DNA from 3 places in the Lysinibacillus sp. G4S2 genome. Region 3 is predicted to be linked to each of the others. Evidence: riboswitches for the same ligand, from Rfam matches in the RefSeq annotation. Region 3 holds a riboswitch; each other region holds the start of a gene.

Region 1 (10,543 bases), 1.4 Mb from region 3:
GTTTTTTGCTTTTTATGAAAATATTTAAGGATGCGACGGATAGAGCATTCAGAACGACGGAAAGAAGAGCCAGAGCGACGGATAAAGCAATCGAAGCGACTGAAAGAAGAACCAGAGTGACGGATAAAGTAATCGAAGCGACGGATAGGAACCGAAGCGACGGAAAAAAGAGCCGAGCGACGGATAAAGCAATCAAAACGACGGAAAGAAGAGCCAAAGTGACGGATAGGAACTGAAGTGACGGATAGAAGAGTTAAAGTGAAGGATAAAGCAATCGAAGCGACGGATAAAACAATCAAAACGACGGAAAGAAATGCCGGAGCGACGGATAGGAATCAAAACGACGGAAAGAAGAGCCAAAGTGACGGATAAAGCAATCGAAGTGACGGATAGAAGAACCGGAGTGACGGATAGGAACTGAAGCGACGGATAGAAGAGTTGAAGTGACGGATAAAGCAGTCCAAACGACGGAAAGAAAAGCTGGAGCGACGGATAGGAATCAAAGCGACGGATAGAAAAGCTAGAGCGACGGAAAGAAGAGCCAGAGCGACGGATAAAGCAAACGAAGCGACGGATAGGTTCCCCAAACCTTTACGATATGCTTCAGTAAAAAAAAATTATAGTGCAAAGGATATTATCATTACTGATTAATAGTATCTTTTGGATTACAAAATACTAGTTGAGTATTAAATATTTGCGGATTTACTAATAAATAAAATAAATAAAACAGGCGTGTTGATTAGGAGAATAGGTTTATTATTGAGCGATAAAAGGATTTTTTTGTTGCTATTTTGCTTATGCGTTACTATTTTACTATTTTAACTGATTGTAGCTTAGGGCTACTCAACTCCCACAGGAAAGCTAGTAGTCCGTAGCGGAAATTAACCTCTTCTAATTAATTAGAATGTATAATAATGGTTAATCAACGCAACTGAAAAAAACGATTGTCACCTTGGCAATTGTGCGAATGTAATGGATTTAATAAGGTTAAAAACCTAATATTGTAAACAGTCAGAATAATAATAAAATTATCTTGACGATTAACTTACTTTTATTGTAGTATCTATATATCAATTAAATAAACAAACCTCACATTTGTTCTATAGTGAGGTAGAGGCGCGGTATTTATTAGTTCATTGTTGAGTAAAAGCAAGCGAAGACGCAATGGAGAAGGAACTATCGCCGAAGTATAAAAGGAGCTCGTACTTTTATGCTGGGTCTGCAGTGAATAAGTGCAGGACTGTCCTAGTAAATTTCTTTCCAGGTTTACTAGGTTGTGCTATCTCGTAACATGGAAATTATAGTGAGGATTTGGGCAACTATCAATTAAAGGTAAACCTAAGTTCAATGCTTAGGTCTTTTTTTGTATAGTTGTCTTATTTTTTAACAGAAAAGGGGAGTTTTACATGAAAAGGAAATGGTTGTTATTAATGCTATCTGTAATGACTGTAATTGTGTTGGCCGCTTGTGGCGCTAAAGACAAAAAGAATGAGGCAACAGGTGATGCTGGTGCCGATAAAGGTGGAGGTGGTGAATTCCGTGTTGGGATGGAAGCGGGCTATGCTCCATTTAACTGGACGCAGCAAGATGATGCAAATGGCGCAGTAAAAATTGCCGATAATGCTGAATATGCAGGCGGCTATGATGTGCAAATGGCGAAAAAAATCGCTGAAGGCTTAGGAAAAGAATTAGTAATTGTGAAAATGGAGTGGGATGGTTTAGTACCAGCACTGCAATCAAATAAAATTGATGCAATCGTTGCTGGAATGTCACCTACTGATGAGCGTAAGCAAACAATTGATTTCACTGAAAACTACTATACTTCTGATTTTGTTATGGTCATTAAAAAAGGTAGCAAGTATGAAAAGGCAAAATCAATCCAAGATTTTTCAGGAGCTAAAATCACATCTCAATTAAATACATCTAACTATAATGTGATTGATCAGATTAAAGATGTACAAAAAGAAACAGCGATGGATAGTTTCCCAGCAATGCGTGTAGCATTAGAGGCTGGAAAAATTGACGGCTATGTAGCTGAGCGTCCAGAAGGGATTTCCGCTGCTGCAGCGAACGATAAATTCACATATGTAAAGTTTGAAAAAGGATTCAAAACAGATATTTCAAACACATCTATTGCAGTTGGTTTACGTAAAGATGATGCAAATATGGAAAAAATCAATGAAATCCTAAAAGGTATTTCTGAAGATGATCGCCAAAAAATTATGGAAGAAGCAATTCAAAAACAACCAGCAGCACAATAATATAAATGCACGGGCTGCCTGACAGTCCGTGCATTATCATAAGAATCTCTTAAAATAATGATAATGTCATAGCTAAAAGTTTCATAAACTAAAAGAAACAAATGCTCCAATAGAATACTGGAACGAGCAAGCAACACGACGTTGTTAGGAGGAACATCATGAGTCTTGAATGGATTATTTCTATTGTTGAGAACAACTGGCAAATGTTTTTACGAGGTGCGTATTATACATTACTTATTTCAATTAGTAGTACAATTATTGGTGCACTTATCGGATTTTTCATTGGAATTATGCATACCATCAAGGTTCGTAAAAAGGGTGTAAAATTCTATAGTTTAAAGCTCTTTAATTTTTTACTAACATGCTATGTCGAATTCTTCCGTGGTACACCAATGATTGTACAAGCAATGGTTGTATTTTACGGATTAGATATAGCATTTGGCATTGATATGCATTTTATTACAGCAGGTATTTTGGTCGTGTCACTAAACACAGGTGCTTATATGGCGGAAATTGTGCGTGGTGGTATTGTGTCAATTGATAAAGGACAATACGAGGCCGCTTCGGCAATTGGGATGAATCATTTCCAAATTATGCTGCATGTTGTACTACCACAAGTTGCGCGAAATGTATTGCCTGCAACAGGTAATCAATTAATTATGAATATTAAAGATACAGCAGTTTTAAACGTTATCGGGGTTACTGAATTATTCTTCCAAACAAAATCGATTGCAGGTAATAATTTCCGCTATTTTGAATCATTCTTTGTAGCTTGTGTCCTTTATTTCATCATGACATTTACCGCATCAAGAATTTTACTATATGTAGAAAAACGATTGGATGGACCAGATGCCTATCAAAAAGAACAGAAAGAAGCCATATAGGGGGACGGACAAATGACGGTTATTAAAATAGAGCATTTAAGTAAATCATTTGGGCGTAACCAAGTGTTAAAGGATGTAAATTTTCAAGTAGAAAAGGGCGAGGTTGTCTGCCTTATCGGTTCTTCAGGATCTGGTAAATCAACACTACTACGCTGCATTAATTTACTGGAAACGCCAAGTGGTGGTCAAATTATTTACAAAGGTGAAAATATTTTAGACGAAAAGCATAATATTCAAGAATATCGTACACATTTAGGTATGGTATTCCAGCAATTCAACTTATTCAACAATCATAATGTGCTAAAAAATTGCACTGTAGGCCAAATGAAAGTTTTAAAGCGTTCAAAGGCAGAAGCCGAAGAAGTTGCTTTGAAATATTTGCAAATTGTAGGCATGGACCAATATGTCAATGCGAAGCCACGGCAGCTATCTGGCGGTCAAAAACAGCGTGTAGCGATTGCGCGAGCATTATCAATGAATCCAGATGTAATGCTGTTTGATGAACCGACGTCAGCCCTTGACCCAGAAATGGTTGGCGAAGTGTTGAAGGTAATGCGACAGCTAGCGGATGCCGGAAATACGATGTTAATTGTTACACATGAAATGGAGTTTGCCAAAGAGGTAGCGGATCGCGTTGTATTTATGGATAAAGGTGTTATCGTAGAGGAGGGACCACCATCACAGGTTTTAATAAACCCACAGCATGAACGAACAAAAGAGTTTTTAAAACGTACTTTAAAATAAATTCAGCACAACTAAAAAAGTGAGTCCACATAGATGGATTCACTTATTTTCTAGAATTCCACTCTGCATATATAACAAAGCAAATTGCAAATGCTACAGCAAGGATGAAAAACCATTGTGGTACACCACCAAAGCTCATAATAACACCTCGAAGTTAAAATTTAAGTATAGAAATAGATAAGAAAATAGACTTTTACGGAGAAAATATGATCTTCTATGGTTTTTTTCTCCACAAAACATCTAAAATATTATAAAATAAGCAGTAGACATTAGCTTCATGCTAGTAAAGAGAGGTAGAGAGATTATGTTACATTTAAAATGGAAAGATGCACCAACACTACGCGCTGTCACTTGTAAGCATACAAATGCATCAAAATATTTAGTATCAAACGTATTAACAGTAGGGAAACAATATGATGTAAAAAATGAAACAGAAGAATTCGTTTTTATTATTGATAACACTGGTAAAATTGGTGGCTACTATAAAGATTATTTTGAATGAAAATACAAGGGTGGTTCAGATGATTTCTGAACCACCCTTGTTCATTGAAAAAACAGAATCAGTCTCTTGTATAACCCTTTAAATCAGCTACATCTTGTAAATGCTGTTTTTCCTGTTCTGTAGCTGTATGTAAGGCAAAGACATCTTTGATAGCCGTTTGAAGCTCATGCTGTGTTTCTTTGAATTTCGATACTTGCTGTTCAAAAGAGGGGCTTGCAAACCGATCATTCGTGCGAGATAATCGCTCCTCTAGCTGTGCATATTGATGGTCCATGTTCATGGATAACATCATGGCTAATTGATTTTTCCAAAGTGGGATAAGTGTCACAATTGAAAATTCAATTTTCTCTGCTAGCGTTTGATTGGACTGCTGAATCATACGTATTTGTGGCGCAGTTTGTAAGGCAACCTGCTGTGAAACTTGTAAGTCATAAATACGTTGATCTAGTCGTTCGATTTGAGCGGCAAAGTCATTCAGCTGTTGGACATCAAGTGGTTGATTCGTTGCCTGTACACTAGTTACCTTTGCAGGAAGCTCGACTTCGATTGCTTGCTGCTTCTTCATTTGCCCTGCTGCAATAGCAGTCGCTAACTCCTCAAAGAATCCTCTATTATGTGAATAAAGTTCTTCAAGCATTTCTACATCTTTAATCATTTGAAGCTGTGAACGTTCAAGTTGAACACCAATTCGTTCTACTTGGATACTAATACGTTCAAACTCCGTTAATGTTTGCTTAATAGGTCGTTCTGTTTTACCAAACATTTTTTTAAAAAAAGACTGTTTTTTTGGCTCTAACGCGTTAGGGTCAACACGGTCTAATGTTTGCATTAATGAATCTAACATTTGGCCAACTTTTGAGACGTCTTTCTGTTTTACTTGTGCAAGCATTCGATCAGCAAATTGCGAAAGAGCACGCTGTGAATCTTGCCCTAAAGACAGTACTGATTCGAAGTTTGTCAGGTCAAGTTGACTAGCATATAGAAGTGCACGACTTTGTGCAAGAGGCGATAGCGTTTCATACGTCGCCATCGCCTCGGTATTTGTAGTTTCTAAATAAGATTGCACTAGGGGAGAAAGACCTTGTATTGTATTAAGTTGAAATGCGTGATCATTTGCTGTCACTTATCATCGCCTCTCCATTCCAATTGTTCTCTTCGTCTATTATTGGAACGATTCGCAAATTCGATTTCCATTTGAAGATGGTCGATATCATTAGAAAGCGCATCCTTTAAATCAATTTGAATCGTATCATTTAAGTCTGTCAGTGTTTCTCGTGTTTTTGATAATGTAATCTGGATTTCCTTATCCTTTACAGGCTGTTTCGATAACATTGTATATTTATCCGTTAATTCGACAGCGGAAGGTAGGTGTGCGTAAAAAAATTGTTCAACATTATAAAATTTGCGCGGATCTGTTTTAACAATTTTCACGATATTTTTGGAAATACGTGTCATTTCGAGTAATTGCTTAAATGCTGAAACCGAACGTACACGTAAGTAGTTTTGACTTAATGTTTGAATGTTTTTATTTGCTGCTGTAAGTTGTGTTTCAATAAGTTTGTATTCTTCTTTTGTTATACCTGCAATTTGCATGACTTTCTTTTTCTGTCTATGTTTCAACAACGCTGTACTTGGCGCGTAAGTTCCAGCAAACAATAAACCACCAAGGAAGAATCCTGGATCTGCGGCTATGGCTGCGATAGAAACAGTTGATAGCGAAATAAAGAAGCTAGCGGTATGTCTAGAGAAAAACTGTCCGACACTGAGCATGTTTCTTCCTCCTAGCATTTAAATATGTCTATATTCTTATACGAAATAATCGACATAAAGTTTCAATGAAAAAATAATCCTTACATAAATTTTACTGCTATTTGTAAAGTTTCTCAATGATAATACATAAAAACGAGCAAATCCGTTGCTTTATAATAGAGAAAAGGGGCAAAAAAAATAGAAGTTAGACTAAATAATGTCCGATATGGCTGTTTCCTTTTTACTCGGATGTGTGTTGAAAGCCTAATTTATCAGGGGTTATTGTTTTTCATCTTTCATTATATTGTATTCAATCTTAACGTAATTCGCGAATTTTTGTATTGTTGTTAATTTATTTTTTATTGCTCTAATACCTAATAGATTTAATGTTATTATTATTGTTTTTTCTTCTGTTATTAATTCCTCGCCATTAAATTTCAATGATTTTCTGGTGACTCAATTTTAACATTCATCGTTGATTTTCAGTTAGTTAGCTCAAGTAGTCATTTAATAGCCGCTAACTAATTAAATTGTGTATATTGATTGTTGCTTTTATCACACAAAAATACATTGGGAGAATACTATATTTTTGGTATATAATACTAATGTATTGTGTTTTCTAAAAAAAGCTGAGGTGGAGAATAATGAAAAAATTTTTTACTGTGTTATTAGCAGCATTAGTAATAGCAGTAATAAATCCAACAAAATCAGATGCGAAAGTAATGTATGATGGAGCAGAAGTTGTAAAAGGTCAAACAGGAAAAATGACCTTTAAAAAAGACATAAAAGTATATAAGAAAAATCCAGATGGTACGTTTGATTCTTTAGTGGTTAAGCGAAATAACTTCTTTAAAACGTATGATATTGAAAAATATGATGGCAAAACTTTCTACCAGATGGGGCAATATCGTGTACAAGCAACCGATTTAGTGGTTTTCAAAGAAATATCAATCGATATTCGTTCATCTTTTTATGACAATCCCACCTATGTCATGATTAATCATCAGGGTGTGAAAATGCCAGGTCAATACAATGACATCGGATATGGTCAACCTTTAATAGTTGGAAAACGAAAAGATGTTTGCACTGGTCCAACATCAAGCTTAGTTTCTATTGAGAAAGGCAAAATATTTTACCATTATTGTAGTGGAGATATTGAAGGAGAGGATGTAATTGATACCGCCATTGTTGATGGGACTGATGTTCGTATTTTTGAAACTATAAATAAAGGTTCTTATGTATTAATAGAAGATACAGAACTTTTAAGTGCTCCAAAGAAGGGAGCACCTAGTTATACAAAAATGTTGAAGGGAACTATCTTCCAGTTATCAGGGATTGAGATCAATGGTTATGTTGAGGTGGGTCTCGATAAATATTATTTCAATTACATTCCAGCAAATCTACTGAAGCCAGTGAATGGCGAGTAAGGAACTAGGATTCAAACCTTATAAAGAGAAAATGCTTGCGTTCTGAGCTATCAGCGAATAAGTTTTCAAGAATATCCACATAAGAAAAGTCCTCAACTCGCACTATTTTGGTGGGAGTTGTGTTTTTCTAATCAATAGGTTTTGAAATTAATGGTCATTAATTTGAAACAGGGTGATTGGATGCCCTCGTATCGAAGAAAAAGGGGGCGTCCAGCCTCTGAAGAAAAACATGGCATCAACACTAATCGAACGTCGTGGAGGCACTGGAAGCACGCTAAAAAACCGAATTAAAAGATATAATTTCAGGTGTGTTGATTATCCATTTTTATACACCCCAAGAGGCTGATTTCCGCTACGGGCTACTCGCTTTCCTGCGGGCGAGCGTCGAGCAGCTTCCTCCGCTACGCTCCGTGAAGGTTCTCGTCTGTCTCGCTTTCGCGCGGGAGTCGAGTAGCCCTATGCTACAATCAGTTAAAATGGAAATTTATTGGCAAAACAGTGACAAAAAAACCTTTTATCGTTCAATAATAAACCTATTTTTTCCTAATCAACACGCCTAATATAATTTATCTGAAGTAGTTAGCTATTAAGTGAACTAATTTTTTGATGTAATAGAAAATCATGTTAAAATATTTATAGATTATTAACGTCAATTGGAGGAGCGGTGACTTGAAGAAGAAAGTAATAATTATTGTTTCTTTTTTGGTTGTAATTATATTGTTGCATTCAACACCAAGTATGGCATTAAGAACACATGTGTTTTTTATGGGTTATCCAAAAGCCGCAATTTCTTCAGGAATTATTGAAGATAAAGAACATAATGAAGTAGATAAAGATAAATTTGCTGAATTAAATGCCAAAGCATACACTCTAACAAATCCTCCAGTGGAAAAAGCTACTCAGGGCGAATTAAGAAACTTTCTTGTGAGGAAATTTGGATTTTTACATTTTGCAGAATACTTAGGTGATACTTAATAACCATTGTCAGTCAAACAGTGACTTAAGTTCATTAGGTAAATAAATTCTTACACAAAAAACACTCAGATTACTGAGCGTTTTTTTGTGCCGTTTATGTTGCTAATTTACTGTTAGGTTATAAATCAATACTGAAGTGTCTTACATGCTCCAACGATTGCATACAGTGTTTGGAAGCATACATTTGAAAGGATGTGGGGGCAAATGAAAGTAACGGTTAAAGAATGGCGTGTAATGTCTGATCGCAACAAACAATTACTTTTAAATGCGGTAGCAACTAAATAAAACATAGATGAAAAGAGGAATGAGAACATGCAGCAATAAACATAACACGTATTTGAAAAAAACAAGTAGTGCTAGAAAGTAATAACAATGTTTATAGTTTATCTGCACAAATAGTTCAATTAAGAGTTGTCCAACAGGCAACATCTCATTTAATGGATAAAATTGATGAAATCACTCTTAAAGTTGCTATCCCTCTATATGGCTACCCGACCTGGATTCGAATCACATGAATACGATCATTTAAATGGCGTGTTAATTTCTCAGATTGGAAAATGTATTGAGCAAAAAATCGTCCAATATAACGAAGAAGGGTAAAAGAGGTTTGGACATAAGTATATCTTCAAAGTAAAATTAAAAAATTTCACATCAGAAAAGCGCGAGAAATCAACGTTTCTAAAATTGATTTCTCGCGCTTTTTTAGGTTTTGCTCAGTTATGTCCCAGTCTCTTTTGTCTTTTGATTATGAAAAGAGGAATTATACATAACGATCCAAGGAAAATGAACAGAATTAAGGTGTTGATTGGATTATCTTTTAAAATTGTATCTTCTTTGTGTTTTTTTTCAAATTCTTTTACCTCTTCCGTTGTATTTACTTTTTTGTTTGGAACAAATTCATTTTTATTTACATCATAGTAGTAGAATCCGTGTTTGTTAAAGGTGAAAAAGTCATCTATAAGCGTTTTATATGAACTTGAAATCATCACTAAGTTCACTTTTTCTACATCTTGCAGCGTTGTTGCTTTTTTCAATCCTTCTTCAATAAAGGCTACTTGTTCCATTTTCATTTTTTCTTCAAATTCTTTTGTTTTTTGCTCTAATAATGATTTATCTTCTCTTGCTGTTTTAATCAGCACCGTTTTTGTTTCTTTTGTGCTAATATTTTGGCGGAGTCGTTTTTGTAATTATGAACTTCATTTTTGATTTTATTATTTACTGAATTCAGGTGCTCTTCTATAACGATTGTTGTTGCCATGCTAGCAGATGTAAAAACGATACTCAATATACACACTGACAGTCCGATCACACTTAATTTTTGTATAAATTTCATTTAAATCACTCCATTTTTTAGGCTCATCACCAAAGCGTGTGGTTGATTTCCGTTCCGGCTGGGCTGCTTTCCTGGGGACGTCTGATGAGCCGCTTTGTTGCTGCCGCTACGTTAACACTACGCTTTCGCACAGAAAACATCCGCTTCGCTCCAGGGTCTCATCTGTGCCGCTGATCTCCAAGGAGTCGCCAATCCAATCAACCTATATGGCATACGTTTTAACAAATGCCATCCACAACTTTTGGTGATGAGCCATTTTTTCTATTATTATCCATACGACGCTTTTTACATTTCTTCTTTTCTATTCAATTTTTTTCTATTTTATGAATGGTCAAGGAACTATATGAATAATAAAAAATATAATAAGGGAGGTTAAAATGAAAGAATATTTCTTAACCGAAGAACAACTAAAATGATTAAAAGAGGACGAATTCAAATACATTAAGACAAAAAATAATTTGGCATGAGAACAGTGGAATGGCGTATCCATCCACTTTAGAAATTCAAATCGTTGTAAGAATAGCAGCAAAGCGCATCATGTCAGGTGGTCTTAATTCGAAAACAAGCCAAACTTATGTGATTGAAGACATCAGGAATTAGTCTTATAAAAAACTAAAACCCCAAATAGGTTTACTTTTTCTAAAAGTGCTGTCTATTCGGGGTTCAGT
Region 2 (10,543 bases), 3.8 Mb from region 3:
AAACTGAGATGCTCGATGTTGTTCCTACGACGGTAAAGGATCCGACTATTTCCATTTTACTTTATCAAATGTTAAATGAATTAAGTGATGAAGAAAAAGGTATTGTCATTTTAAAGTATTACGAAGGCTATTCTTTTAAGGAAATTTCTGAGTTACTACATATTCCCCTAGGTACAGCAAAATCAGTTTTATATCGTGCTCTTCAAAAATTACGATTACAAGTAGAGGAGGTAGATTTTTATGAATAAAATCCGTCAATCTATAGAATCAATTGAGCTACCTAGTGAATTGCATAATAGATCAAAGCTAGGTATAAAGCAGGCGAAATTCCGTAAAAGGAAATTTAAAAAATTCATTGTACTTCCATTAATTGCAACACTTTTTTTAGCATTTTCAGTAGGGGTAGGTGCAGCTACAAACTCCAATATAAATCGATTGCTGTCTATTGTTAGTCCAGAGGTGGCATTACTGCTGCAACCACTTCAATTAAGTATGACCGATGAGGGAATCAAAATGGAAGTTGTCGCTGCAATGAACGATGATGATATGGCTGTTGTTTACGTGACAATGCAGGATTTAGAAGGTGACCGCATTGATGAAACATTAGATATTTATGATTACTTTATGTCAAAGGGTCATTCATTTACACATGAAGTTGTTGCTTACGATGAGTCAACGAAAACAGCAATGATACGCTTTCAGGCAACGGGAGCAGAAACATTAAATAATAGTAAAGTTAATTTTAGTATTCAGTCTTTCCTAAGTGATAAGCATGTGTTTGACGTCAAAGTAAATATTGATTTAAATAATATTGAGCAGCAACAACCGACGACACTGAATCGAGATGCTATATCAGGAATGGGTGGGGAACTGGCTGGAGATGCCAATGAACGTGAGAATTATGTAGTCCTACCAAATGGAATGAAAAATATGAAAATACCAACTATTGATTTTATGGAAATTACAAATGTAGGCATTATTCAAAATAAATTCCATATTCAAACAAAGTGGATGCAAAATGACAAAGATGATCATGGTTATTTTTACATTGTAAATTCAGCAGGCGAGGAGATCCATCCATCAAGTATAAGTTATGGAAGAGATGAAAATGGGAATGCTGAATACGGGCATAACTACCAAGAATACATTTTTAATATGCAGGATATAGATATGCAAGACTATGAATTAAGAGGTAATTTCACAACAAGTGGAAATTTAGTAAAAGGTAATTGGGAAACGACATTTAAATTAAATACGGTGAAGGAAAGTAAAGTAATTGATTTTATATATGATTTCGGAGGCTGGCGATCTACTGAAATTGATATTTCTCCACTAGGATTAACAGTGTTAGGAGATGGAGAGATAGAACAATCAACTGAAATGACAGCTACTATCCGTATGAAAGATGGTCATACAAAAACTCTTATGCAAACGACTTCATTTACAGATAAAGGACAAATAAAGCTGAAATTTTTAGCAGATGAGCCTTTAAATATGGAGAATATTAAATCGATAAGTGTTAATGGAATTGAAGTTGACTTGTGAATAGTAGAATAAGAATTAATTATAGAAAAAAGCACTGGTTTATTCAAAACTAGTGCTTTTTAAGAGGTCTTTAATTCACATATTCATTTTTAGAAGCCCTAAAAGAACATAAGAACAGTATCAATGCTACGACAACAAAGAGCCAGCCAGCGACGTTCCAGCCGCCGAATAAATCGTGCAAATATCCAAATAGGATTGGACCGGTTGCGGCAAATAAATATCCTATGGATTGTGCAAAGCCTGATAAATCAGCTGCCTCAGAAGCGGTACGGGTACGTAGTGTAAAGAACATCATCGCTAATGCGAATGAAGCACCCCCTGCTAAGCCTAGTAGCACCATCCACAGTACTGCGAGGCTGGTCCATTCCATTACTACCCCGATAAAGCCAATTATGTAAAATGACGTAAACATTATTACAAGGGGCCGTTGAGACGCCATTTTACTTGCAATAATAGGCACAGCTAAAGCCATTGGGACTTGTGAAAATTGCATGATGGAAAACATCCAGCCTGCACGATCAGCGGCTAATCCTTGCGCTATATATATTTCAGGAATCCAAGCAGCAGTTGTATAGAATAATAATGATTGTAATCCCATAGCGCCTGTTACAGCCCAAGTAACAGGTGATTTCCATAAAGGTGTACGTTCTTTCGTAGTCTTAAAAGGCGGTTCAGGCTTATTAAATTTCAACTGTGGAATCCAAATTAAAATGGTTAACACCACAAGAACAAGCGCGATAGCTAGTGCACCTTGCCAGCCAAGTGGTGAAATGGCAATAGGATAGCTGATGCCAGCACCTAGCCCAGCTGTCAAATTCATCGACATTGTGAAAAATGCCATAAGTAAACCTACGTGATAGGGAAACTTCAATTTAAGCAATCCTGGAATAAGTACGTTACCGAATGAAATAGCTATACCCATTAGCACAGTACCAAACACGAGTAAAGCAGTTGTGCCAAGGGAACGTAGTACAATCCCTAATCCTAAAAGAATAGTTGATAAAAATAATGTTAATTCCAGCCCCAATTTACGTGCGACATTTGGGACAAATGGTGATATGATGGCGAATGCTAGTAATGGGATTGTTGTTAGAAAACCCGCTAGTACATTGGATATGCCAAGATCTTCACGGATAAAGGAAATAATAGGCCCAACAACAGTTAGCGGCATCCGTAATGTAGAGGCAATACAAATTACGCCGATAACTAGTAATAAGGTTGTTCCTCTCCAGCTAATTTTCTTGCTAGGATAAGTATTGGAATGTTCATCAGTAGTCAAATTGATCCCCCCTGTAAGAACGATTATAATTGAACTACTATACCACTTTATCAAATTATTTAAAATGGTTGAAAATTCGTAAAATACAGAACATTAATCAGGTTATTGAAATGTCAAAGGTCGTATGTTAAACTAGTACACATCATAAATTTAATAATTATATGCCTCAAGTTTGCATTGAGGTAGAGGTCGCGTTATTTAAGAGTATACTAATGGAAATGACAAGCATTAGAGAAATTAGTTGAAAGGAAATATCGCCGAAGTGTGAGGGGACTTGAAAACCTCATGCTGGGGCTGTCTCCGAAAGGAACAGAACTGTCACGTTTGGAACAACGTGTTGAGCTATCGTTTTTGAAAGAACTGAGGATTAACTTAGCCATCACTACGTTCATGTGATGGCATTTTTTTTGCCTCTTAAAGAAGGAAGGAAGCTATATCGTGAGTGAAATAAAAGTGAATCAGCTCGGCCATAAAGCGCCGAAGTTGAAAAAAGAATTAAAAAGCCGTCATATTACAATGATTTCATTAGGCGGTACAATCGGTACAGGATTGTTTTTAGCTAGTGGTGGTGCCATTGCACAAGCAGGCCCTGGCGGTGCACTGCTCGCCTATGCATTAATCGGTGTTATGGTGTACTTTTTAATGACGAGCTTAGGCGAAATGGCAGCTTATATGCCATCATCGGGCTCATTTAGTACGTATGCTACAAAATTTGTAGATCCGGCATTAGGCTTTGCACTTGGCTGGAACTACTGGTACAACTGGGCGATTACCATTGCGGCAGAAATTTCAGCTGTATCGTTAATTATGAAATATTGGTTCCCAGATAGCTCATCAGCACTTTGGACTGCTTTATTTATCGCTGTAGTTTTAATGTTCAATCTATTATCGGTAAAAAGCTACGGTGAAAGTGAATATTGGTTTGCAATGATTAAGGTTGTAACTGTAATCGTTTTTATTATCACCAGTTTCTTAATGATTTTTGGTATTATAGGTGGTCAAGCTCCTGTAGGCTTTACGAATTTCTTTATTAGTGATGGACCATTCCACGGTGGCTTCTTTGCTACATTTGGTATTTTCTTAGCAGCGGGATTCTCGTTCCAGGGGACAGAGCTACTTGGAATAACAGCAGGAGAAACGGATGATCCTGGTAAAAATATTCCGAAAGCTGTTAAGTCAGTTTTTTGGCGAATTCTGTTATTTTATATTTTAGCAATTGCTGCAATTGGGATGTTAATTCCATTTACAGACGAACGTTTGTTGTCTGAAGATATCGCTGTATCACCATTTACACTAGTATTCGACCGTTTAGGAATTGCGTTTGCTGCTTCATTGATGAATGCCGTCATTTTAACGGCTATGCTGTCAGCAGGGAATTCAGGGCTCTATGCATCTTCTCGTATGCTTTGGCAATTAGCAGTAGATGGACATGCACCAAAATTTTTCGCTAAACTAAGCCGTCGAGGTATTCCGATTTACGCATTATTGGCGACATTAGCTGTAGGTTCCTTAGCATTTTTAGCTTCATTCTTTGGTGATGGTGTAGTCTATATGTGGCTTCTAAATGCCTCTGGGATGTCTGGCTTCATTGCTTGGCTAGGAATTGCATTTAGCCATTATCGTTTCCGTCGAGCGTTCGAGGTACAAGGCTTGGATCCGAAATTGCTGCCATATAAAGCGAAGCTATTTCCATTCGGTCCGCTATTTGCCTTTACAGTTTGTATGATTGTTGTTATCGGTCAAAACTACACGGCCTTTATGGGTGATAAAATTGATTGGTACGGAGTCGTTGTTTCATACATTGGTATTCCACTGTTCTTACTGTTATGGCTTGGCTATAAAATCAAGCATAAAACAAAAATGCTTCCACTTGAAGAATGTGATTTAAAGGTGGAAGACTAATATTAAAGCTGTTCTATAATCCATTGAATGATGGTTTATGGAACAGCTTTTTTTACTATTTTGCAAAATATCTATAAAACGAAAACATGTCATATGGTAAATTATAGACTAATCATCATAGCGTGTGGTTGATTTCCGTTCCGACTGGGCGCTTTGCCGCTGCCGCTTCGCTTTCGCGCAGATAAAACAATTGCCGCCGCTACGTTAGCACTTCGCTTTCGCACAGAGCAAAGCTTCCTAGGGGCGTCCGATGAGCCGCTTGGGCCTACACGATGTAGGTCACGAAGGCGTTATCACAGATGTGATGTTTTTAGCCTTCGTTCCTCTACCTGCTCGCTCTAGGGTCTCATCTGTGACGCTAATCCCCAAAGAGTCGCCCAGTCGGAACGAAGATCAACTAATATACAGAGCATATATTTTAACAAAAGGCATCCGCAATTTTTGGTGATGAGGATTTTAAATAATTTATTCAGTATAAACGGGCAGCAAAATTGCACGTAAAAACCCAATAGGAGAAGACTAATAATAAGAGGGGGAAAGATGATAGACTATCCATTTTTACAAAACAGATTAAAAAAAGAAAAGATTAATACTTTCTTGATTAATAGTCATGGCAAAACGATATTTCAATACTATAAAAACAAGAAACAACAACAGAAACTTCATAAAATTAATTCTTGCACAAAGAGTATTCTTTCCATCTTATTTGGCATTGCAATAGATCAAAAATATATAGAATCAGTTCATATACCTGTCCATTCTTTTTTTCCTGAACTATTCGAACGGCAAGGTGATAAACGTAAAATGGATATGACAATATATCACCTTTTAACAATGACGGAGGGGTTAGATTTCCCGGAATTTGGTGAATGGAATAGTTTTGCTCCTATGGTATTTCATTCTGATATAGTAAAATTTATAATAGATCGTCCGATGGTGCATCCAGTTGGTTCGCATATGAATTATAACTCGGGTTGCTCCCATATACTATCTGCTATATTGCAGCAAGTGACGAATATGAAAACAAAAGAATTTGCCAATCGTTATTTATTTCAACCATTAGGTATTCTCAAATATCAATGGTATGAGGATAAGAAGAAAATTAGTAAAGGGGCAGATGGTCTTTTATTAAAAGCAGAAGATATGATGAAAGTAGGCCTTTTAGTTTTAAAAAAGGGTATATATAACGAAAAAAGGATAGTTTCAGAGGATTGGATTAACCATTCGATAAAGCCTAATTTAATGACTTATGACAATATCGGCTATTACGGGATGCATTGGTGGGTAAATAAACAGGATGAAACTAAAGCTTTTTCGGTAGATAATCAATATTTCTTTGCATTAGGCTTTGGGGGACAATATATTTTTATTTGGCCAAAGGAAGAACTAGTTATTACTATCACAGGTGACTTGTATGAAACTAGTTTATTACCGCTTCAATTAATAAAGGACTACATCTTGAAATAATCAACAGATGGTAGGGGTGGCCAAACACCTACTGAAATAGAGGAACTCAGTCTAAGAACGCCACGTCCTGTGGCAATTTATTTGTGCGAAAGCGTAGTGTTAACGAAGCGACAGCAACAGGGTTTTGTATGTGCGAAAGCGTAGTGCTAACGAAGCGACAGCAACAATTACGCCAAGGCAAAATCAACCACACGTTATGGTGATGAGCTAATAAAAAGAAGAGGTGCATGAAAGTGCAAAAGCATATTTTACTAGTAGAAGATGATGAAGCCATTCGTGAAATGGTAGAAAACTACTTAATGATGGAGGGGTTCCTTGTTACCTCTGCAATAAATGGGGAAGAGGCATTACAAAATTGTTTAAACAATTCCTTTGATTTAGTGATCTTGGATATTATGATCCCGAAACTTAATGGTTTAGAAGTTTTAAAGATCGTACGAGAACAGGCTTCATTTCCAATTATCATCATGTCAGCCAAAGATAGTGATGTTGATAAAGCGTTAGGATTGGGATTAGGGGCAGATGATTATATCGCCAAGCCGTTTTCGATGCTGGAATTTTCAGCACGTGTCAAAGCCGCCATTAGAAGAGCTACACAATACTCTAATCATGTAGATGATAAGAAAGATGTATTAGAGCTAGATAACTTAACGATAGATCTTGTTAATTTTTCAGTAGAGAAGAATGGGCAAAAAGTAAAGCTTACGTCAAAGGAATTTGCCATCTTAAAATTATTCGTAACAAATCGTAATCGAGTTTTTACAAAGCAGCAAATTTATCAACTGATCTGGAATGATGCTTACTATGGCGATGAAAATATTATTAATGTACATATAAGAAGATTACGCGAAAAAATTGAAGACAATCCATCCGACCCTCAATATGTTAAAACGCTTTGGGGAATTGGCTATAAATTTGAAGGATAAACAGATGATTATAATTCTATTACTCATTATTGTGTTACTCGTAGGAATAATTATTTTTCACGTGAGGGCAAAAAAACAACAAGATGCTACTATTCAATACATGCATCAAAAACTGCAAGCAATCATTGATGAACAATCGAGCGAGAAAATTTTAGTATCTACAGCTAATCAAGAATTACAGCAGCTGCTTATTGCGATGAATGGATTGCTAGACCATAATCAAAAAGTACTGGCGACACATCGAAAAATGGAAAGCTCCATGAAAAAGATGTTGGCCAATATCTCACATGATCTTAAAACACCTTTAACGGTTGTACTAGGTTATACGGAAATGCTACAGCTTAAGCAATCACTTAGTGAAGCGGAGCAGCAACGGTTGCTCACGGGCGTTCATACGAAAACATTGGAAGTATTAAAAATAATCCATACATTTTTTGACTTGGCAAAATTGGAGGCTGGGGATACAGATTATCCAATGACAAAAATTAATGTCAGTGAAATTTGCCGAAAAAATATTTTATCATTTTACGATATGGTCACCTCTATGGGGCTAGAGATAGATATTATAATACCAGATATATCCATGTATGCACTTGGTAATGAAGACGCGTTAGATAGAGTTCTGAACAATTTACTGTCAAATGCTATTGCCTACGGGGCAGCAGGAAACGTTATTGGACTAACAGTAAGAAATGATGATACTAACATTTTTATTGATGTATGGGATTGTGGTAAGGGAATTGAAGAATATCAAATTGATAATGTTTTTGAAAGAATGTATACGCTTGAGGATTCCAGAAATAAATCCTTCCAAGGTAGTGGTCTTGGCTTAACCATTACAAAACGTCTTGTAGAATTAATGGATGGCTCCATACAGCTCTCAAGTATTCCTTATGAGAAAACCATTTTTACGGTTTCATTAAAACGAATGATGTACTAAACAGTCTTGCTTGTAGAGCATTCTAATTGCTTTGCAAGCTTTTCTTCTGCACTTAAGAAATTTGTAAGAATCAAGTAATAAATTAGAGAGTTTCATTTTTTATAATAAGGATAGCTAAATTTAAGGGAGAGATCTATATGACATATATTATAAAAACGAATCAGCTTACGAAAGTGTATGAGGGAAAAGAAGTGATTTCTGCCGTCACTATGCATGTCAAAAAGGGGGAGATTTATGGCTTTTTAGGTCCTAATGGTGCTGGGAAAACCACGGTCATGAAAATGCTGACAAATCTCACGAAGCCAACGAGCGGAGACATTGAAATCTTTGGTGAAAAATTAACTGATCGATCATATGAAGTGCTGAAAAGGATGGGGACGATTATTGAATATCCCATTTTCTATGAACATTTAACAGCAAAGGAAACTTTAGAATTACATTGCGAATATATGGGCTATTATGATAAGAAAGAAATTGCTCATGTTCTAGATCTAGTGAAACTAACAAACACAGAGAAGAAGCGTGTAAAAGACTTTTCTCTTGGGATGAAACAGCGATTGGGTATCGCGCGTGCTATTATTACGAAGCCGGAATTACTTATTTTAGATGAGCCGATTAATGGACTAGATCCAGTTGGAATTAAAGAGCTTCGAGAGCTATTCAAGATGCTTTGCAAAGAGTATGGAATTACGATTATTATTTCTAGTCACATTTTGGGTGAAATTGAACAAATGGCTGATACCATTGGCGTTATTAAGAATGGAAGATTAATTACTGAAGTATCAATGAACGATATCAATCACAGTCAGACAGATTATATTGAAGTGATTGTTAACGATGGAAAAAAAGCAGCCTTTATTATAGAAAAGGAATTACATATTACTAATTTCAAGCTAATGGATGATCATGCTATTCGCATTTATGATGCGACAGCTTCCCAGAAGATGTTATCTAAAACATTGATTGAGCATGATATTGATATTGAGGGCATTAGCAAAAAAACAAGCTCATTAGAGGATTATTTCTTGAAATTAATCAATGGAGGTGTCGTTAATGCTTAATTTAATGCGCCTGGAAATGAAAAAGTATCATTTAGGTTCATATGTAAAAGGAGCTATCATCGCAAATTTTGTGATATTAGCTATTATATTTATGCTTATCTTTATCACTAAAATAGAAGGGGATCAAGATCTCAGAAATTATCAGACGGTATTTGGCATTATCGATTCGGGTGTAAGAGCAGTATTTATTATTTTTGCTAGTGTGTTAATCGCCAAATTTATTATTGGGGAATTCAAATATAAAACCATCACTGTAGCATTTATGTATCCAATCAATAGAAAAAAATTGATTGCTTCAAAGCTAGCCATTGTTATTCTTTTTACCTTTAGTGCAATTGTTTTATCGACTATTTTTGTCACAGCGATTTTTTGTGTTGTTAGTGAGAGTTTCCAATTGCTTCCGGATACATTAACGTTCTCTTTCATAATACAACGAATTCCCGTTGTGATCATGAATGCAGTTTCAGCATCATGCATCGCATTAATACCATTGTATTTCGGTATGAGAAAATACTCTATTCCGGCAACGATTGTATCATCTATCATGATTGTATCAGTCGTATCATCAAATTCGGGTAACTTCACCTTATATGATATTATCTTTATACCTATCACTTTAGCGATTATCGGTATAAGCGTGGCCTATGCATCGTTTCGTAAAATTGAGAAGATGGATATTTGAAGATAAAAAAGGGAGGGCTGAAAATGTAGGGCCTTCCATAACTTAAATGCCAGACACAGGACCAAATCAAGGTCTTTGTGTCTGGCATTTTTTTAACCAAATATCGTTTGCCATAATAAATAAAGATTTAAAGCAACTACAATTACTACGACAAACCATCCTAATATTGTGGTAACACGGTGGTTGACTAGGTTACCCATGATGTCACGTTTACTTGTAAACATAACAAGTGGTATTAGGGCAAAGGCAATACCAAAGGATAAAATAACTTGACTTAGGACAAGTGCATAGGTTGCGTTAACTCCAGATGCAATGATGACTAATGGAGGTAACATTGTAATAGCTCGGCGCAAATAAAGGGGTATTTTTCTTCTAATGAATCCCTGCATCACAACGTCACCTGCTAATGTACCCACCGAAGAGCTAGCAAGACCTGCAATAAGAAGACCAAGACCAAAGGACACTGCTGCCATTGGTCCAAGAGCATCTCTTAAACCGTTATAGGCTATATCTAAATCTTCCACTACTAATCCTTGTGTATGGAATACTGCGGCAGCAATAATTAGCATACTCATATTGATGGCGCCGGCAATAATCATCGCAATCACAATATCTATAAACTCAAAACGAAAAATACGTTTTTTTTCATTGTCATTTCGTCCAACAATACGATTCTGTGTCAACGAAGAATGTAAGTAAATAGCGTGTGGCATAACCGTTGCACCTAAAATACCTGTTGCC
Region 3 (10,543 bases):
TTCTTTACAGCTGCACGTGCGCCAGCATTAATAACGCCTAGTACCGGAAAAGGCATATTTCTTTGTAAACTTTCGAGTGCTACTGCAGTCGCTGTATTACAAGCAATGACGAGCATTTTGATATTCATTTTCTCTAGTGCTTTTGCCATTTGCCAAGTGAAATTTCGTACTTCCTGACGAGTTCTCGGACCATACGGACATCTTGCTGTATCACCAATATAATAGATCGTTTCGTTTGGTAATCGCTTCATTATTTCTTTTGCTACGGTTAAACCGCCTACTCCTGAGTCAATAACGCCTATCGGGGCATTCATACTTTCCGCCTCAATCCTGTTTCATGTGTACATGTAGTTTTTCTAAATAGCTTGATAATTGAGCGACTTCTTGTTCGTTAAAACCAACAAGCTTCTCTTGCAAATATTGCTGTCTTTTTTCAATTACTTCTTGAATAATACGTTCGCCCTTTTCGAGAAGATGAACAACAACGACACGACGATCATTTTCGTCACGCACACGCTTGACTAATTCATTTTTCTCCATTCGGTCCACTAAATCTGTTGTTGTACTAAAAGCTAAGTATAATCGGTTTGACAAGTCGCCAATTGTTATATCTCCAAGCTCTTCTAACCACTGTAATGCAACAAACTGTGGCGGCGTAATCATATATTGTGAAACAATTTCTCTTCCTTTTTGTTTCACAATCGCCGCTATATAGCGTAATTCCTTTTCAACCGTTGCAACGGTTTCAGGTGAGTGCTTTGTTACTTCATCCGACATATAACTATTTCACTCCTAAAAATACGTTGAATAGTTCTATTTTGTCGTTTTTTTTCTAAAATAGCAAGTGTCCATTTAGTCTAATTTGAATTCTTCTAAGCGTAACAGCTCAATTAACGCTTGAGATCGATTTGTTACACCTAACTTTTGAATTGTATTGGAAATGTGATTTCGCACTGTTTTTTCACTAATACCAAGTTGCTCTGCAATATCCCTCGTTGTTTTTTCAGCTAATAAAAGCGCAAATATTTCACGTTCTCGGTTCGTTAAAAGAGAACGATGATGAGAGCCATTCATTTTCAGTTACACCCTCCTCCCCCGCACGTATTGTAACTTATGTTAAGGAATGAGGAGCGGTGACGGCTATTTTCATGAATATCACGTGTTTCCTTAAAAAATTCGGAAATTGCTTCCTTAAATTTGTGGATTTTATGTAAAAACGGCTTATCACCAAAAGTTAGGGATGGCATTTGTTAAATCGTATGCCATTTATCTAAGCTGATTTCCGTTCCGACTGGGCTACTTCTTGGTGATCAACGTCACAGATGAGACCCTGACGAAGGCTCAAAGCATCACGTCCTGTGATAACGCCTTCGTGATCAACATCCTTTTGGCCAAGCCGCTCATCGGACCCCCAGTCGGAAATCACCCCCACGTTATGGTGAGCCTGTAAAATTGCAATTTCAACTGCGAAATCACCACTTTTATTCATTTCACCGAGTGAACTTCCTCAATTAAATGGAACATATCACTGTCACTAAATTGCTACAGACAATTAACTTTCGCAATTTGCTTCAATATTAAATAAACACTAAACTTGCTAAGTGAGTCTTTGCTTCTTCAGATAAAGGTACACTTTTCCCAGTTCGAGGATCCATTTGTACAACTGTACCACGGCCCGTAAAGCAAACCTCATCATGTTGATTTTTTGCTAAGTAATGAATATCCATTGATGCATTTCCTACTTTCGCTATCTTCGTATAAATTTTTAGTACATCATCAAAGAAAACTTGCTTCACGTAGTCACACTGTAAGTCTGCTACTATCGGAATACCGTCCACATTTTCATCAATTGCTGATGGCATTAGAATGCCTAAATGGCGAAAATAATCGATTCGTGCCTGTTCAAAATATGTAAAGCTAACTGTATTGTTCATATGACCGAACATATCCGTTTCTGAAAAACGTACACGCACCTCAGTATAAAATGAAAAATCCTTTGCCCATTCCTGAAAATCTTCGATATAATTTGCTTTCATCTTAGCCATCCCCCTAATTTTCATTTGCTTCCTCCTAAAAGTACAAATGGAGTTAGCGAATCAAAATGAATACATATTCATTATAAAGGAAAATACTATATTATCATAGAAAATTCAGACTTTTTCTCAATTTATCAACAAACTTCCTTATCTTCGGTGCCAATCGACTATCCTTATTCAATCATTAGCCCAATGCCTAAGCTGTATTTGTAGAAACCAACTAGTTTTACTGACAACGGGAAGCTTCTTCAAATGCTCTGCTGACTGACTGCCAGGTCTCCTCGTTTCGTTGTCATAAACACAGTTAGCATCTTGATCTTGATCTCCTAGTTAATGAACTCTTGTAGTTTATTAATCTTTATCGAATAATGCCCCTTAAGATAGCACTTCCTATAAAACATAAAAAAACTCCCTCACACATTGAATGTAAGGGAGTTTAGCTTGTACTATTAGTCTACGAAGTGGTCAGAACCGAAGAAGTTACGGAACATTTGCACTGTAGTTGCACGGTTTAATGATGCGATAGATGTTGTTAAAGGAATACCTTTAGGACAAGCAGCTACACAGTTTTGTGAGTTACCGCAGTTTGCAAGGCCACCATCGCCCATAATTGCATTTAAACGTTCGTCTTTAATCATTGCACCAGTTGGGTGAGTGTTGAATAGACGTACTTGTGATAACGGTGCTGGTCCGATGAATGAAGCTTTTTCAGACACGTTTGGACACGCTTCCATACATACACCACAAGTCATACATTTAGATAATTCATAAGCCCATTGACGTTTACCTTCTGGCATACGTGGACCTTCACCTAAATCATAAGTACCATCGATTGGAACCCATGCTTTAACTTTTTTAAGTGCGTTGAACATACGTTCACGGTCAACTTGTAAGTCACGAATAACTGGGAATGTTTTCATAGGCTCAAGGCGAACTGGTTCAGTCAATTGATCAATCAGTGTTGAACAAGATTGACGTGGACGGCCATTGATAACCATTGAACATGCACCACAAACTTCTTCAAGACAGTTCATGTCCCATGCAACTGGTGTTGTTTTTTCACCATTTGACATAACTGGATGCTTTTGAATTTCCATTAAAACAGAAATGACGTTCATACCATGGCGGTAAGGAACTTCGAATTTCTGCCAGTAGCCATTGCCACCTTGTGTATCTTGACGTAAAATTTCAACTTTTACCATTCTTCCAGTATTAGCTGCGATATCCATAATTCTTAGTCTCCTTTCGCAGAGTAATCACGTTTACGTGGTGGAATTAATGAAACGTCGACTTCTTGGTACGTGATAATTGGATCACCAGTAGTTGGGTCAAATTTCGCCATTGTAGTTTTTAAGAACTTCTCATCATCACGATTCGGGAAGTCAGGCTTATAGTGTGCACCACGAGATTCGTCACGTAATAATGCACCTTTTGTCATTACTTTCGCTAGGTAAATCATATTTTTCAACTGACGCGTAAAGTGACCACCTTGGTTACTCCATTTTTGTGTATCGTTGATGTTAATGTTTTCCCAACGTTTTTGGAATTCATCAAGTTTTTTCAATGTATCTTGAAGTTGATCGTTGTAACGTACTACTGTCATAGTAGCAGTCATCATTTCACCAAGCTCTTTATGAAGTAAGTAAGCGTTTTCTGTGCCATCCATTTTCATGATAGCATCCCATTTCGCTTGTTCTTCTTTTACGCGAGCATCGAAAATTTCCTGTGGAAGATCTTCAGCATGCTTTTTAAGATGTTTAACATAATCAACTGCGTTTGGACCAGCAACCATACCACCATAGATAGCAGATAATAATGAGTTCGCACCAAGACGGTTTGCACCATGTTGAGAGTAATCACATTCACCTGCTGCAAATAAACCAGGAATCTCAGTCATTTGGTTGTAGTCAACCCATAATCCACCCATTGAGTAGTGAACTGCTGGGAAAATTTTCATTGGTAATTTACGTGGGTCATCACCTACGAATTTTTCGTAGATTTCAATGATACCACCAAGTTTTATATCTAATTCATGTGGATCTTTATGAGAAAGATCTAGGTATACCATGTTTTCGCCGTTGATTCCAAGTTTTTGGTTTACACAAACGTCGAAAATTTCACGTGTTGCAATATCACGTGGTACTAAGTTACCATATGCAGGGTATTTTTCTTCTAAGAAGTACCAAGGTTTACCGTCTTTGTAAGTCCAAATACGTCCACCTTCACCACGAGCTGATTCTGACATTAGACGGTTTTTGTCGTCTCCAGGAATAGCTGTTGGGTGAATTTGAATGAACTCACCATTCGCGTAAGTAGCACCTTGTTGGTAAACGATAGAAGCAGCAGAACCTGTATTAATTACAGAGTTTGTTGTTTTACCGAAGATAATACCAGGGCCACCAGTTGCCATAATAACAGCGTCTGCACGGAATGATTTAATTTCTTCTGTACGCATATCTTGCGCTACGATACCACGACAAACGCCGTCAGGATCAACTATTGCACCAAGGAATTCCCAGTGCTCATATTTGTTAACTAAACCAGCTACTTCGTGAGAACGAACTTGCTCGTCTAGCGCGTATAGTAATTGTTGACCAGTTGTCGCACCAGAGAATGCTGTACGGTGGTGAAGTGTACCACCAAAACGACGGAAATCAAGAAGACCTTCTGGAGTACGGTTGAACATAACACCCATACGGTCCATTAAGTGAATAATACCAGGTGCTGCATCACACATACCCTTAACTGGTGGTTGGTTCGCTAAGAAGTCCCCACCGTATACTGTATCATCGAAGTGAATCCAAGGAGAATCCCCTTCACCTTTTGTATTTACCGCACCATTAATTCCGCCTTGCGCACATACAGAGTGTGAGCGTTTTACAGGAACTAATGAGAATAAATCAACTTCAGTACCAACTTCAGCTGCTTTAATCGTTGCCATCAGACCAGCTAGACCACCGCCGACAACAATTATTTTGCTTTTCGCCATGATTATTTCTCACTCCTCTTAAAAAATTGCAATGATTGAATGGACTCTATAGTAACTTCTATTAAATTATACGAAAGATAAAATAGCAGCCACACCAACTACACTTAGAATTACGAAAATAATGTTTGTTACATAAGTAGCAACCTTTTGAGACTGAGGAGATTGTGTAATACCCCAGCTTACTAGGAATGCCCATAAACCGTTTGATAAGTGGAAAGTTGCTGATAAAATACCAACAATATAGAATCCAAGCATTAGTGGATTCGATACGATATCTGCGATCATATTGAATTCAACATCTGCACCTAACGCTTTTTGGATACGCGTTTGGAAAATATGCCATGCAATGAAAATCACTAAGAATACACCAGTGAAACGTTGTAATGAGAACATCCAGTTACGGTATGTACTGAAACGCCCTGTGTTTGGTGAAGCAGTGAATGCAATGAAGACACCATAGAATGCGTGGAACAGTAATGGGATATAAATAACTACCCACTCAATTACTAACAGAAGATTGTGTGGAATTAAATCCATCTTACTTACTGCATCATTGTAAGCTTGTTCACCACCAACAGCAGTGAAGTTCATTGACAAGTGGAACATCAGAAACAGACCTACTGGAATGACACCAAGTAGAGAATGTAAACGACGCCATAAAAACTCTCGATCTTTCGACAAGACTGTTACCCCCCTTAGTACTTAAAATAGCACAACAAAAGAAGTCATCATTTTGTAAATGATACCTCATTGACTGTGTATTTCATCATGGTACAATATTATGACATGTTTATTGTACTCTCAAGAGCTACGAGCGTCAAGGTAACTTGGAGTTTTTCATAGCCCTTATTAAAGAAACAATCTAGTACGTGATGCATCATTTTTTCTCGAAAAATCTACCTTTACTTTATTGAGGTTAAATTTTAAGAAAATTCTAAGAAAGAAGGATTTCAATGTTAAACACTTCATCTCCTACAATCTCATCATTTGGCTATGAGATAATTCGCGATCATATTCTATCTACTATTCTTGGCAAACATGAAGATGATGTCCTTTATTGGGCAGGAAAAGAGCTTGCTAGAAAGTTCCCTTGTAGAAGTCAAGATGAAATTATCGCATTTTTCGCAGATGCCTGTTGGGGTAATTTAGAGCTTATGAAAGAATCAAAGGATGGACGTATATTCCTATTGACAAATGATCCAACAATTTTACAAATCGGTTTGCGTAGCTTTAGACTTGAAGCAGGATTTATAGCTGAGCAAATCCAGCAAGCAAAAGGTTATTTAACAGAATGCTATGATGAAAAACGTGAAAAGCATCAAAACGTTATGTTCACAGTAAAATGGGACGTCAAAGAACGAATCATGCACACCCTACCTACCGAATAAAACAAAAAGGATTGTCATTCCAAATTGCTGGATGACAATCCTTTTCTCTATTCATAACTGAGCATGTCTTTCTTTTAAAAGCACATCTATTAACGAAATAAATGCTTCCAAAATATTAAGTGAGTGTTGAACCATTTCTTCTAAGTTACTATTTGACAGTTCATTAACTAATTTCTGAGCAGCCGTATGTACTAATTCATGAGGTTGTTCTATATGACGATACTCTGGTAAATTCTGATATTGCTCAAAATGCCCATAATACCATTTCCCAAACGCACATTGATGATGCGTTTTTAATATTTCTTTATGTCCAGCTTTTTGAATAGCAATTCGTAAAAAACTAGCATGATCCATTAACCTCGCTGCCAATTGGCTAATTACCGTTTGCTCTGATGGCTTTCGAATTGTCGGTACGATAGCTTTTAGCATTTCAGATACTTGATTCTGTACAATTTCTGAAAAGTCACTTGTATGTGATAATTCAGTCAGCGTCACCGCTAAACTGTCTACAGCTACTACGTTTTCCTCTGATGCAGCTGTCATTTGATGAATTCCGTGTGCAACTTCTTCAAAATTTTTACTTGTTACTGTCAGATTAGTAATATTGCCTTTCATGATACTTAAAAAATCAGTAAAGTAATGTTCAACTTGTTCAATATTTTCTAATGTGTTATGTAATTGCCTATCGATGACTGATCGAATCTTCGTCATTTCTTGCAATGAATCTTTCGAGCTATTAGCTAACTTTCCTACCTCCAACGCGACAACATTAAAGCCCTTCCCATGTTCACCAGCACGTGCAGCTTCAATTGAGGCATTTAAGGCTAGTAGTTGTGTTTGATCGGCAATCCCGGTTACACTTTTACTAATATCATTCATTTTACTCATTTCATTATTCAGCTGTTTTGTTGAATGAGCTCCTTTAGCTAACAGCTCCTGAACCATTTCACCTTTCGTAATGGATGATTCCATTTCGTCTACTAGTAGTAACGAATGCTGTTTTATTTCTTGAATATTTGCATTAACATTTTGCTCAACAGCCAGCATCTCTTCTGTATTTGACGACATTTCTTCAGTCATTGCTGAAATATCTCCTACACTTGCTGAGACACTTTGAACCTTTAAAATCGTTTGAAAATTAATTAACTCCATATGCGCTAGTACAAAATCTAAAATCGCATTTTTCACATCAACGCTTTCCTGCTCAAGTTCCAATTGTAGAATTCGTTTTTTTAATATTTGTATTTCAGAATCGTTGTGTTTCTCAACGCCTTCATTAATTGGCTTTTGAAATAAACCTAATAATGCCATACAAATTCCCACCTTTTCCTTGGTAAAACATGTAATTACACTTTATTATACAACAATAGTAATATATAAAATATCAAATTTATATAAAGAAAAAATAGGATGTACCTTTTACCGACACATCCTATTCATTATTATATGTAAAGCGCATGTTCTAAATTGAATTCATCGTGTAATGCATTTGCTGCACGAATCATTTCGTCTTGAGGTACAACAACAGACACTTTTATTTCAGATGTACTTACCATTTTTACCGGGATACTTTCACGACGTAAACGATCAAACATACGGGCAGCAACGCCTGGATTAGATGCCATACCTGATCCAATAATAGAAACTTTCGCTAAGCCGATTTCGAAATCAGCAAAACTAAATCCTAGTGATAGTTTACTATCTTCTAAGACCCGTAATGCTTCTGCAAACTCCTCTTTTGAAATGGTAAATGATACAGTCGGCTTTAATCCATCTATTATTGCTTGCACGATTATATCGACGTTTATGCGATTTTCTGCAAGTATTGTGAACATATCTGCTAACGAAGCATCAGAATAAGCATCATAACCAACTGTTAAACGAATAACATCTGACTCATAGGCAACACCACGTACAATTAAATTTTTCTCCATCTCAACTTCCTCCTTCAATAAAGTTCCTACTGTATCGATTACACTCGACCGAATAATAACTGGCATTTGAAACTTCTTTGCTAACTCTACAGCTCGCGGATGTAAAATTCGTGATCCTAAATTTGATAGCTCTAGCATCTCGTCATAGGAAATTTCTTTTAGCTTTTGTGCTCTAGCTACATGACTTGGATCAGCTGTATAGACACCATCCACATTTGTGTAAATATCTACGCGCTCTGCCTCCAACGCTGCCGCAATAGCTACAGCCGTCGTTTCCGCTCCACCTTTACCAAGCGTCGTAATATTCTGTGAATAATTGATGCCTTGTACCCCAGTAATTACAACAATTTGTCCTTGTGCAAAGTGTTCCTCAATACGACTTACATCAAGATAATCTATACGTGCATTACCATGCATATCATCCGTTTGAATACCCGCTTGCCATCCTGTTAATGACACTGCACTGTATCCTTCTTCCTGCAAAGCAATTGCCACTAACGCACTTGATAGTTGTGAGCTTGTCGAAAGTAATACATCTAGTTCACGCTTAGACGCATTATCTGATAGATCACGAGCCATCTTTGCTAATTCTTTCGTCATATTCGCCATCGCCGCTGTTACAACGACAACATCATACCCTCTTTCTCTTTCAGCTAGCGCCCTTTTCGCAACATTTTGAATGTGCTCTGTCGATGCTAATGCAGCACTACCAAATTTCATCACAATTCTCGCCATCTTTACCATTCTCCTTCGTTTTTAATCATTTCGCTGATTATAAAGTAGCTTACTTTTGCGGCTCCTCACCCAAATATGTACTTGACTGTACATTCCACTCACGGAGAACGCTCTCCGCATGTATCTTTGCTCTCGGGGGCTACTCCGTTGAGCATGGTTTATGGCCCACAATCATACAGAAAAATCTTTTGACATCATCCCTTTATCGGAATAACTTGTTATCTTCAGAAAGCTAAAAAGGCAGCTCTCACATAACGTGAAAGCTGCCTATAACATGTACAATAAAAGTAACTTGCGCATGTGTGATAGCTCTCCGAAACGATTAGAATCGACAGTCTTACATCTCTTAAATGTAAAACCAGCACAGCATCGGAAACAACGATGCTCCACTTCGGCAAGCTCCCCTTTTGTACATTTTCACTGGACTTGTTCGTCCTCGAATGTACTACTCTTGAACCTTGCACCTCTATCATCACTAAATAGTGAATGTATTTAATTGAACCTTATAGTTTATGGATAAATAGAAACTACAAAAAACTAAGGCTCCGTACATAACATTGCTATATTAAGGAGCAATGTTATATACAACCTTAGCATACGTCTAATCCTTTGACAATGTCTCTTATTGAAAATCAACTCGCCTTGGCGTAATTGCGTCCGGATTTTGAATTGTGCCCGCGCAATTCATTCCTTCAGAGGTGGGTGTTTTCTGCAGAATGAAAATAGGCGTAAATATTGCTAGCTAGATTAGCAGGCATACCGGCTTCCTGTAACGCCAACTCACTTGCCTCACGAATTTTTTTGACAGAGCCAAAATGCTTAAGTAATTGCTGTTTTCGCTTTGGACCAATGCCCTCTATATGATCGAGAACAGATTGAATGGCATGCTTCTCGTGCTGCTGTCGTAAGAAGGTAATGGCGAAGCGGTGTACTTCGTCTTGAATTCGTTGCAGTAAATAAAATCCATCACTTGTGCGCTTTAACTCAATTACTTCAGGTGGGTCACCAAATAAAAGCTGTGACGTATTATGCTTGTCATCTTTTGCTAATCCAGCAATTGGAATGACTAGGCCGAGTTCATCTTCTAATACTTCGCGCGCAACTTCCATCTGCCCCTTCCCACCATCGATTAGTACTAAATCTGGCAAAGGTAGACCTTCCTTTAATACTCGTGTATACCGACGACGTATTACTTCTTGCATTGCCCCATAATCATCGTGCTTGGCAGCTGTGCGTGTTTTGTATTTTCGATACTCCTTCTTTGATGGCTTCCCATCGATAAATACAACCATTGCAGATACAGCATCTGTTCCATGCATATGACTATTATCGAAAGCTTCTATCCGTAAAGGTGTAGAAATACCCATAGCTTCACCTAGTGCCTCACACGCTCCTATCGTTCGTTCTTCCTGACGTTCAATAAGCTGGAACTTTGCTGCTACAGCAATTTCAGCATTTTTA

What was found. A riboswitch is a leader RNA that binds a small molecule or an ion and turns the genes downstream of it on or off. The one in region 3 is predicted to bind lysine.
Positions count from the first base shown of each region.
Region 1: linked by a shared signal. The riboswitch ahead of QUF91_RS13575 (transporter substrate-binding domain-containing protein) and the one ahead of QUF91_RS20470 (aspartate kinase) in region 3 are both predicted to bind lysine.
Region 2: linked by a shared signal. The riboswitch ahead of QUF91_RS01640 (amino acid permease) and the one ahead of QUF91_RS20470 (aspartate kinase) in region 3 are both predicted to bind lysine.

Region 1 is NZ_JAUCFJ010000002.1:2,632,621-2,643,163, forward strand. Features, by position in the region: gene QUF91_RS13565 (hypothetical protein) at 1-299, opposite strand, end outside; gene QUF91_RS13570 (hypothetical protein) at 336-587, opposite strand; lysine riboswitch at 1,104-1,290, shown strand; gene QUF91_RS13575 (transporter substrate-binding domain-containing protein) at 1,407-2,261, shown strand; gene QUF91_RS13580 (amino acid ABC transporter permease) at 2,420-3,145, shown strand; gene QUF91_RS13585 (amino acid ABC transporter ATP-binding protein) at 3,158-3,889, shown strand; gene QUF91_RS13590 (DUF6501 family protein) at 4,194-4,391, shown strand; gene QUF91_RS13595 (toxic anion resistance protein) at 4,450-5,514, opposite strand; gene QUF91_RS13600 (5-bromo-4-chloroindolyl phosphate hydrolysis family protein) at 5,511-6,161, opposite strand; gene QUF91_RS13605 (hypothetical protein) at 6,785-7,567, shown strand; gene QUF91_RS13610 (hypothetical protein) at 8,237-8,542, shown strand; gene QUF91_RS13615 (hypothetical protein) at 9,256-9,681, opposite strand.
Region 2 is NZ_JAUCFJ010000002.1:261,299-271,841, forward strand. Features, by position in the region: gene QUF91_RS01625 (RNA polymerase sigma factor) at 1-248, shown strand, start outside; gene QUF91_RS01630 (hypothetical protein) at 241-1,545, shown strand; gene QUF91_RS01635 (CynX/NimT family MFS transporter) at 1,616-2,848, opposite strand; lysine riboswitch at 3,000-3,177, shown strand; gene QUF91_RS01640 (amino acid permease) at 3,263-4,726, shown strand; gene QUF91_RS01645 (hypothetical protein) at 4,828-4,950, opposite strand; gene QUF91_RS01650 (serine hydrolase domain-containing protein) at 5,267-6,193, shown strand; gene QUF91_RS01655 (response regulator transcription factor) at 6,427-7,119, shown strand; gene QUF91_RS01660 (sensor histidine kinase) at 7,124-8,059, shown strand; gene QUF91_RS01665 (ABC transporter ATP-binding protein) at 8,197-9,120, shown strand; gene QUF91_RS01670 (ABC transporter permease) at 9,113-9,802, shown strand; gene QUF91_RS01675 (Nramp family divalent metal transporter) at 9,895-10,543, opposite strand, start outside.
Region 3 is NZ_JAUCFJ010000002.1:4,016,805-4,027,347, forward strand. Features, by position in the region: gene racE (glutamate racemase) at 1-314, opposite strand, end outside; gene QUF91_RS20425 (MarR family winged helix-turn-helix transcriptional regulator) at 325-777, opposite strand; gene QUF91_RS20430 (helix-turn-helix domain-containing protein) at 853-1,074, opposite strand; gene QUF91_RS20435 (hypothetical protein) at 1,271-1,432, opposite strand; gene QUF91_RS20440 (acyl-CoA thioesterase) at 1,578-2,036, opposite strand; gene sdhB (succinate dehydrogenase iron-sulfur subunit) at 2,486-3,265, opposite strand; gene sdhA (succinate dehydrogenase flavoprotein subunit) at 3,271-5,025, opposite strand; gene QUF91_RS20455 (succinate dehydrogenase cytochrome b558 subunit) at 5,092-5,706, opposite strand; gene QUF91_RS20460 (YslB family protein) at 5,979-6,413, shown strand; gene QUF91_RS20465 (methyl-accepting chemotaxis protein) at 6,465-7,724, opposite strand; gene QUF91_RS20470 (aspartate kinase) at 7,856-9,082, opposite strand; lysine riboswitch at 9,381-9,559, opposite strand; gene uvrC (excinuclease ABC subunit UvrC) at 9,775-10,543, opposite strand, start outside.